DNA from 2 places in the Paenibacillus sp. NPDC058367 genome. Region 2 is predicted to be linked to the other one. Evidence: predicted binding sites of a transcription regulator. Region 2 holds the regulator's gene; the other holds the start of a gene.

Region 1 (4,694 bases), 270 kb from region 2:
TAAGATAAATGTGTAGAGAAAAACAACTAAAAATTGACAGGAGGACGAGGGAGATGGCAGTTAAGAACGAAGTCGCCGCCCAAGTTAAACAAGTTACCGCTGAAGAGTATATTCAGAATTTAGTGGATAAAGCAAAAAAAGCGCATGAGGCGTTCATGGCGCTAGACCAAGAGCAAGTTGACACAATCGTTCATGCAATGGCGTTGGCTGGACTCGACAAACATATGTACCTCGCAAAATTGGCCGTAGAAGAAACTGGACGCGGCGTATACGAAGACAAAATTACGAAGAACATCTTCTCAACTGAATATATCTGGCACGGAATTAAATACGATAAAACAGTAGGCGTTATTGAAGACAACGCTTATGATAGCTTCCAAAAAATTGCTGAACCCGTCGGAATTGTTATGGGTATCACACCGGTAACCAACCCTACATCCACCACGATGTTTAAAGCGTTGATTTCGATTAAGACACGGAACCCTATTATATTCGGTTTCCACCCATCTGCGCAAGAGTGTAGTGCAGCTGCTGCAAAAATTCTTCATGATGCTGCCGTGAAAGCTGGCGCTCCTGAGAACTGTATCCAATGGATTGAAATGCCAACAATGGACAAGACAAACGCATTGATGAACAACCCAGACGTTGCTCTTATCTTAGCAACTGGTGGTTCTGCAATGGTAAAAGCAGCTTACAGCTGTGGTAAACCAGCACTTGGCGTAGGCCCTGGTAACGTACCTGCTTTCATTGAAAAGAGCGCGGATATTGATCAAGCCGTAACGGACATCATTCTTTCTAAAACATTTGATAATGGTATGATCTGTGCTTCCGAGCAAGCTGTTATTATCGAAGAACCAATCTTCGATCAAGTGAAGAAAAAGATGATTGCTAATGGCTGCTACTTTGTGAATAAAGAAGAAGCTGCCAAACTGACTAGTGGAGCAATGAACGTAGATAAATGTGCGGTTAACCCAGCAATCGTAGGTCAATCCGCAGTGAAGATTGCTGAAATGTGTGGCATTCAAGTCCCTGCCGGCACAAAGATTCTGGTAGCAGAACTTGAAGGTGTAGGCACTAAATATCCACTTTCCGCTGAAAAATTAAGCCCGGTTCTTGCTTGCTACAAAGTTAAGAATGCAGATCAAGGTATCGAACGCGCAGCTCAAATTGTTGAATTTGGTGGTATGGGACATAGCTCGGCTATCCACTCCAACAATGAAGAAGTAATCATGAAGTTCTCTAACCGTCTGCAAACAGGACGTATTCTCGTTAACTCGCCTTCCACACATGGTGCGATCGGCGATATCTATAACACTAATATCCCTTCGTTGACTCTGGGCTGCGGATCTTATGGTCGTAACTCCGTGTCGCAAAACGTTACAGCAATCAATTTGATCAACGTGAAAAGGGTGAATCGTCGTACCGTGAATATGCAATGGTTTAAAGTACCTGACAAGATCTATTTCGAAAAAGGCGCTACTCAGTACCTGACCAAAATGCCTGATATCACACGTGTCGCAATTATCACTGACCCAATGATGGTTAAGCTCGGATATGTTGAGAGAGTTGAACATTACCTGCGTCAACGCCAAACTCCTGTCGCTATCGAAGTGTTCTCTGAAGTTGAACCAGATCCATCGACAACTACAGTTGAAAAAGGTACTGCAATGATGAACAGATTCCAACCGGACTGCATTATCGCACTTGGCGGCGGTTCGCCAATGGATGCTGCAAAAGGAATGTGGTTATTCTATGAACATCCAGACGCAGACTTTAATGGTCTGAAACAAAAATTCATGGATATCCGTAAACGGGTATACAAATTCCCTAAACTTGGTAACAAAGCTAAATTTGTAGCGATTCCAACTACTTCGGGTACAGGTTCGGAAGTAACATCTTTCGCAGTTATTACCGATAAAACAACTGAACAGCACACTAAATATCCTTTGGCTGACTACGAGTTAACTCCAGATGTGGCTATCATTGATCCAGAGTTCGTATACAGCTTGCCAAAAACTGCTGTTGCTGATACAGGTATGGACGTATTGACACATGCTATCGAAGCTTATGTATCTGTTATGGCGAGTGACTATACTGATGGTCTAGCTATTAAAGCGATCCAACTGGTATTCCAATACCTTGAAAAATCGGCGCTGGAAGGCGACAGAGTAGCACGTGAGAAAATGCATAACGCATCAACACTTGCTGGTATGGCCTTTGCCAATGCATTCTTGGGTATTAATCACAGTTTGGCGCATAAATGGGGCGGACAGTACCACACTGCTCATGGTCGTACTAACGCGATCCTTATGCCACACGTTATCCGTTACAATGCTAAAAAACCTACGAAGTTCGCTTCGTTCCCTAAATATTCGCACTTCGTAGCTGATGAGCGTTATGCTGAAATTGCCCGTATTCTGGGATTGCCAGCTCGCACAACTGAAGAAGGTGTAACTAGCCTGATCAATGCTATTCGCGATATGAATAAAAAATTGGGCATCGAAGAATCGTTCCAACAACTGGGCTTTGATCCTAAGGACTTCGAATCCCGCGTAGATTACTTGGCTGACCGTGCGTTTGAAGATCAATGTACAACTGCCAATCCTAAGCTGCCACTGGTTTCTGAGCTTGCTGATGTATACCGTAATGCGTTCTACGGAAGATTTGATAATTAATAAATGGTTAAATAGAGAATAGGATAGTTGTGGACTTAGATAAAGGTGACAAATATCACTCGAAAGGTGATATTTGTCACAGTGTTTTTATAGAAAATAAACTAGAATGTTTATATAAACAACGGTCCCACATATGAAATGTTGATTGTGAAATTTGGAACAACCACATCTTTTGGGGATCACGAGACACGGGATCAACCTTCAAGCCCGCGATCTCTACAAATATAATAAATATAGATGGAGGGATTTAGCATGTCGGTGATTGAAAAAGAAGTAAATGAAGTGAAATCCGGTTGGAGAAGTTTTACAAAAGGTAAATGGTCCAAGAAAGTTGACGTTAACAACTTTATCGCTAGTAACATTAAGCCTTATGAAGGTAACGAAGAGTTCCTCGTAGGTCCTACTAGTAACACAACTGAACTGTGGAAGATTATTTCCCAACTGAGCAAGGAAGAAAGAGAAAGAGGCGGCGTATGGGATGTTTCCCTAGATACTGTCTCCACAATCACTTCACATGCTCCAGGCTACATTGACAAGGACAAGGAACAAATTGTAGGCGTGCAGACTGACGCTCCTTTCAGACGTTCCATCCAACCATTCGGCGGGATCAAGATGATGGTTGATGCTACGAAGGCTTATGGCTTCGAGCTTCCACAAAACATCGTTGACATGTTCACGAACATTCGCAAAACGCATAACCAAGGCGTATTTGATGCATATACACCAGACATGAGAGCAGTGCGTAAATCCGGCGTTATCACAGGTCTTCCTGATGCTTACGGCCGTGGACGTATTATCGGCGACTACCGCCGCATAGCTCTGTACGGTATTGATTTCTTGATTAAAGACAAAAAGCAACAACTAGCTGAGCTTGAAGTTGATTCCATGACAGAAGAAGTAATTCGTTTACGTGAAGAACTGTCCGAGCAAATTCGTGCACTGGGCGAATTGAAAGAAATGGCAGCTGCTCACGGCATGGATATTTCCAAACCGGCGATGAACTTCAAAGAAGCTACTCAATGGGTATACTTTGGATATCTGGCAGCAGTTAAAGAACAAAATGGTGCAGCGATGTCCCTGGGACGTGTTTCTTCCTTCCTAGACATTTATGCAGAACGCGACATTGAAGAAGGTACTTTGACTGAAGAACAAGTACAAGAAATTGTCGATCATTTCGTAATGAAACTGCGTATCGTGAAATTCTTGCGTACACCTGACTATAATGACCTGTTCTCCGGCGACCCTACTTGGGTAACTGAATCCATCGGTGGTATGGCTGAAGATGGAACCACTCGTGTTACCAAGAACAGCTTCCGTTTCCTGAACACCCTGTACAACTTGGGTCCAGCTCCGGAACCAAACTTAACTGTACTTTGGTCCGAAAGATTGCCTGAAGGCTTCAAAAAATATTGTGCTAAGGTTTCTATCGAAACTAGTGCAATTCAGTATGAAAATGACGATCTAATGCGTCCATACTGGGGTGAAGATTATGCGATTGCTTGCTGCGTATCTCCAATGCGTATCGGTAAACAAATGCAGTTCTTCGGCGCTCGTGCCAACCTGGCAAAAGCTTTACTGTATGCTATTAATGGTGGTAAAGACGAAAAATCCGGAGCACAAGTTGGACCGGAATTCCCAGCTATCACTTCTGAATATCTAGATTATGACGAAGTAATGAAACGCTTCAAACCGATGATGGAGTGGTTGGCTAAGACTTATGTTAACACTTTGAACATCATTCACTATATGCATGACAAATATTCTTACGAACGTATCGAAATGGCACTGCATGATCGCGACATTCTGCGTACAATGGCTTGCGGTATCGCTGGTCTGTCCGTTGCAGCAGACTCACTGAGTGCGATTAAATACGCGAAGGTTAAACCAATCCGTAACGAACAAGGTATTGCAATTGACTTCGAAACTGAAGGCGAATTCCCTTGCTACGGTAACAATGACGATGCTGTAGACAACATCGCAGTAGAATTGGTTGAAACCTTCATGTCTATGATCCGTAAA
Region 2 (4,694 bases):
TGCACCTGAGCTGGATGAGATGATGATGGAGCTTGTCCCACTCTTGGATGATGTTGTGCTTGTAGGGCATAATGTCGCATTTGACTTCCATTTTTTGCAAAATGCTTTAGACCGATGTGGGTATTTACCATTTCAAGGGCGGATTTTAGATACGATTGATTTTCTGAAAATCTGCTTTCCTTCCCTCACATCCTATCAACTAGGATCAGTTAGTGCACATTTTGGAGTGACGCACGATCGTCCGCATCAGGCAGACAGTGATGCACTCGCAACTGCTCTTGTATTGCTGAAATGTCTGGAGGAGCTCTACGATTTGCCTCTGCTGACGATTCAGAGACTCTGTGAGCTGTTTACGGAAGAGGATAGTGATCTGGGTTGGTATTTTGATGGTCTGCTGCGTGAACGGGAAGCGGAGACGCTTCAGCCCGAAGGTGATCTGACTTTCTATCGTCAATTAGCGCTTGCTGTAGGAGACTGGAACGAATTAGCTCCACCTCGAGACGAGCATGCTGAGAATCCACTACACAATTTATCTTTTACAGATTATATGGATGAAGTAACGAAACGACTTAAGGAAACTTTGCCACAGTATGAAAGCCGAGAAGCTCAGGATATTATGATCAATGAGGTGATGACGGCACTTGCCGAAGACAAGCATCTATTGATCGAAGCAGGGACAGGAACCGGTAAATCCCTTGGTTATTTATTGCCTGCCATATACCAAAGCGTACGCACTAATGAAAAAGTCATGGTCAGCACTCATACTATTAATCTGCAGGATCAATTGCGTGAGCGTGATATTCCTTTGTTAACGCAGGTAGTTCCTTTTCCATTTAAAGCTGCAATTTTTAAGGGCAGAGGGCATTATTTGTGTCTTCGTAAGTTCGAACATAAAATTAATAAAAAAGACTTTATAAGTCCGAGGGAAGATGCGCTTACTGCGGCTCAGATGATCGTTTGGCTGACACAAAGTGAATCAGGAGATGACGAAGAGCTTAATCTAAGTGGACGTGGCGGAGATTTTTGGGAGACGGTGGCAAGCGATACCGATTCTTGTCTGGGTCGCTCGTGTCCTTGGTTCCGTAAGTGTTATTATCATCGGGCTAAGCATGAAGCTGGTATTGCAGACGTGGTCATTACGAACCACTCTAAGCTTTTCGCAGATGTTAAGGCTGGGCATCAACTACTTCCGGCTTATGAACATCTTGTAATAGATGAAGCCCATCATCTGGAGGACGTGGCTGGCAAGCATTTAGGCATGCATATGAAGCATTTCACGGTGGCACATACACTATCGCGTCTTTATAAGGATAGTCGAAATGGCCAACTTCCTACACTTCGCCAAATGCTTCAGTCATCAGGCAGTGAGGAAGCTTCTGAATGGAGCGGAGTGATCGATAGAATCTATCCGGACCTTCTTACCGTAAAAGAAACCTGGGATCTGCTTAGTGATAAACTATTCAGCCTCTTGCCGGAACGCAGCGATGCAGCGGCGGGAGAAGCCGGCCAGTTAGTCATGCGGCTACTTCCTACCCGTAAACCGAAAGATTGGGATGAATTGGTTGCTTTAGAGAATACTATGAATCTGACATTAAGCGAAATTATCCGTAAAGGTGATAAAATGCTTAATGAGATGCGAGATCAAGAAGGTCAATCTTCCTCAGATAGCCTAGTTACCGATATTAGCGGCTTATTTAAGGATTTAGCTTCTATACGTGAGCAAGTACGGTTTTTTATGGGATTAAATGATGAGAATGTAGTATATTGGCTGGAGGCGAATGGAAATTATCGCAGTAAATCGCTACAGCTGTATGCCGTTCCTGTTGATGTTAGTACTCAGCTTAAGGAGCTGTTTTTCGACAAGAAGAAAAGTATCGTACTAACTTCGGCGACACTCTCTGTGGATAAATCTTTCCAGTTTATGATTGATAATCTCGGACTTAATGAAGCTGCGGAAGAGGGGCGTCTGATGACATCACTCCTGCCTTCTCCCTTTAAGTATCGGGAGCAGGCGCTGTTAGTTATTCCGCGGGATTTCCCAAGTGTGAAGGGGAGTGTAGGCGATGCCCGATTTGTCGATACACTCGTACAGTCACTAGCAGAAGCAGCTATTACAACACGTGGGCGGATGCTTGTCCTGTTTACTTCTTACAAGATGCTACGCCAGGTTTACGATCCTCTGAAAGAGGCTCTAGCCTCACAAGAGATCACGGTGTTAGGTCAAGGCGTGGAGGGGGGCAGTCGTAGCAAGCTGATCCGCCGTTTTCAGGACAGTGCAGCTTCTGTACTGTTAGGAACAAGCAGCTTTTGGGAGGGTGTAGATATTCCAGGTGAAGCATTAACATGCTTGGCCATCGTGAGACTCCCATTTCAACCGCCAAACCACCCCCTAGCGGAAGCGAAGTCTGAGTTATTACAAGCCCAGAAAAAGAATCCGTTCATGAAGTTGTCTGTTCCTCAGGCGGTTATTCGCTTCAAGCAAGGATTTGGGAGGCTGGTACGGACAGCGCAAGATCGGGGTATTGTTATTGTGTATGACACAAGGGTGATCGAATCTCACTATGGGAAGTATTTCCTCTATTCGTTGCCTGGCCCGAAAATGGAGCATATGCTTACGGATCAAATGGTTCCTCGTATAGCGGAGTGGTTGGAAGACGGAGGCGTTTCTTGAAAAGAACGTCATCGATCTTATTAATCTCTCTACAAGGAAGGGCGGTATAAGAATACCGCTCTTCCTTGAGACGAGGTGCAGATATTTCGATAGGATTTGAACAGAATATCACTTAAATTAGGAGGTAAATTATGAAATCGGATAAAATATCAGAAGCCGTTGTTCGCAGACTTCCTGTGTACTTGCGTTTCTTGAATGATCTCCAGAAACGTGAAATATTAACCGTTTCCTCACAAGAACTAGGACAAAAACTTGATTTGAATCCTGCTCAAATTCGTAAAGATTTAGCTTATTTTGGAGACTTTGGTAGAAAAGGTATCGGGTATGACGTAACTTATCTTATTGAAAAAATCCGTCATATTCTGAAGCTGGATCAACAATTGAATGTGGCTTTAGTAGGTGCCGGTAACCTTGGACATGCATTATCTAATTACAATGCTTATCTGAAAGATACTATGAAGATTACCGCTATATTTGACTCCTATGCACCTAAGGTAGGGCGGAAAATCAACTCTCTTACCGTTCAACCGATGGAGGAGCTTGGACAGACGGTTCGTGAGCAAGGTATTCGAATTGGGATCATTACTGTGCCTGATTCAGAAGCGCAGAATGTAGCAGATATTCTCATTGAGTCTGGCATTGAGGCGATTTTGAATTTTGCACCAGTGATTCTAAAAACACCATCGAATATCCGGGTTCATGCTGCCGATTTTACAACGGATTTGCAAAGCCTTGCTTATTATTTGAAAGACGGAAAGGAAGAAACCGGAAATGAAGAGCAGTAAAACGATTATTAAGGGCGGGCGTTTTCTTATTCCGGGAACGGATGAGCCGGTTCTGAATGGATATATGACTATTGAAGATGATTTGATCACTTACATAGGAAAAGAAGAGCCTTTAATGGAAGATGATGTGCAAGTTGTTGATGGCAGTCGTCTGCTGTTTATGCCAGGTCTGGTAAACACACATGGCCATGCGGCAATGTCATTGCTTCGTGGTTATGGAGATGATTTAGCACTTCAGGTGTGGCTTCAAGAGAAGATGTGGCCGATGGAAGCGAAATTCACTGGAGAAGATGTATACTGGGGAACCTCCTTGTCGGTACTGGAAATGCTAAAAGGTGGTACTACAACCTTCTTGGATATGTATGATCATATGGATCGAGTAGCAGAGGTAGTCGAATTATCAGGCATTCGTTCTGTACTGATGAGAGGCGTAATCGGATTATGCCCAGAGGAAGTACAAAATCACAAGCTTGCGGAAGCGATTTCTTTTGCACGAAATTGGCATGGTAAGGCTGATGGTAGAATTACGACGATGATCTCGCCACACGCCCCATATACTTGCCCACCGGACTTCTTTGTTAAGTTTGTTCAAGCGGCACATGATTTGGATTTACCGATGCATACCCATATGTCCGAGACCAAACGCGAAGTGGAGCAGAATGTGGTGGATTACGGACTTCGGCCTGTAGCGCATTTAGAGAAGCTTGGAATGTTCACACGTCCGTCTATTGTTGCACATGGCGTTCATTTGAATGATGAAGAGATCGAGATACTGGCTCGTCATGATGTAGGCGTGTCTCATAACCCAGGAAGTAATCTGAAACTGGCTAGTGGAGTGGCTCGGGTTACGGATCTTCTAAAGGCTGGTGTGAAGGTATCACTGGGTACAGATGGTGCGGCAAGCAATAATAACCTGGATATGTTTGAAGAGATGCGTCTTGCAGCCCTCATCCATAAAGGTGTAAGTGGTGATCCGACGGCTGTTCCAGCTCCGGAAGCGCTGCGTATAGCTACAGAGTATGGCGCAAAGTCTATCTTTTTAAATGATGTGGGTAGACTCGCTGTTGGCATGAAAGCGGACTTTATCGCGATTGATATAGACCAGCCGCATTTGCTACCACACACAGATCTGTTGTCTCATGCTGTATACTCTGCCAGTGCCAAGGATGTTGAGCATGTATGGGTGAATGGTAAACAGGTTGTAAAACATGGAGAATGTGTAACGCTAGATGAGGAAG

The links. Region 2 encodes Rex, which represses fermentation and respiration genes when NADH is low (regulators of the CRP and FNR family bind a similar motif). Its sites were predicted from a motif close to TTGTGAAATATTTCACAA; they were not measured.
Region 1: the regulator Rex is predicted to act here: its motif matches at 2,821-2,838, upstream of pflB (formate C-acetyltransferase).

The regions. Positions count from the first base shown of each region.
Region 1 is NZ_JBHXIZ010000003.1:396,486-401,179, reverse strand. Features, by position in the region: gene adhE (bifunctional acetaldehyde-CoA/alcohol dehydrogenase) at 54-2,675, shown strand; gene pflB (formate C-acetyltransferase) at 2,928-4,694, shown strand, end outside.
Region 2 is NZ_JBHXIZ010000003.1:122,322-127,015, reverse strand. Features, by position in the region: gene dinG (ATP-dependent DNA helicase DinG) at 1-2,671, shown strand, start outside; gene ACFWMP_RS17355 (redox-sensing transcriptional repressor Rex) at 2,803-3,456, shown strand; gene ACFWMP_RS17350 (amidohydrolase) at 3,443-4,694, shown strand, end outside.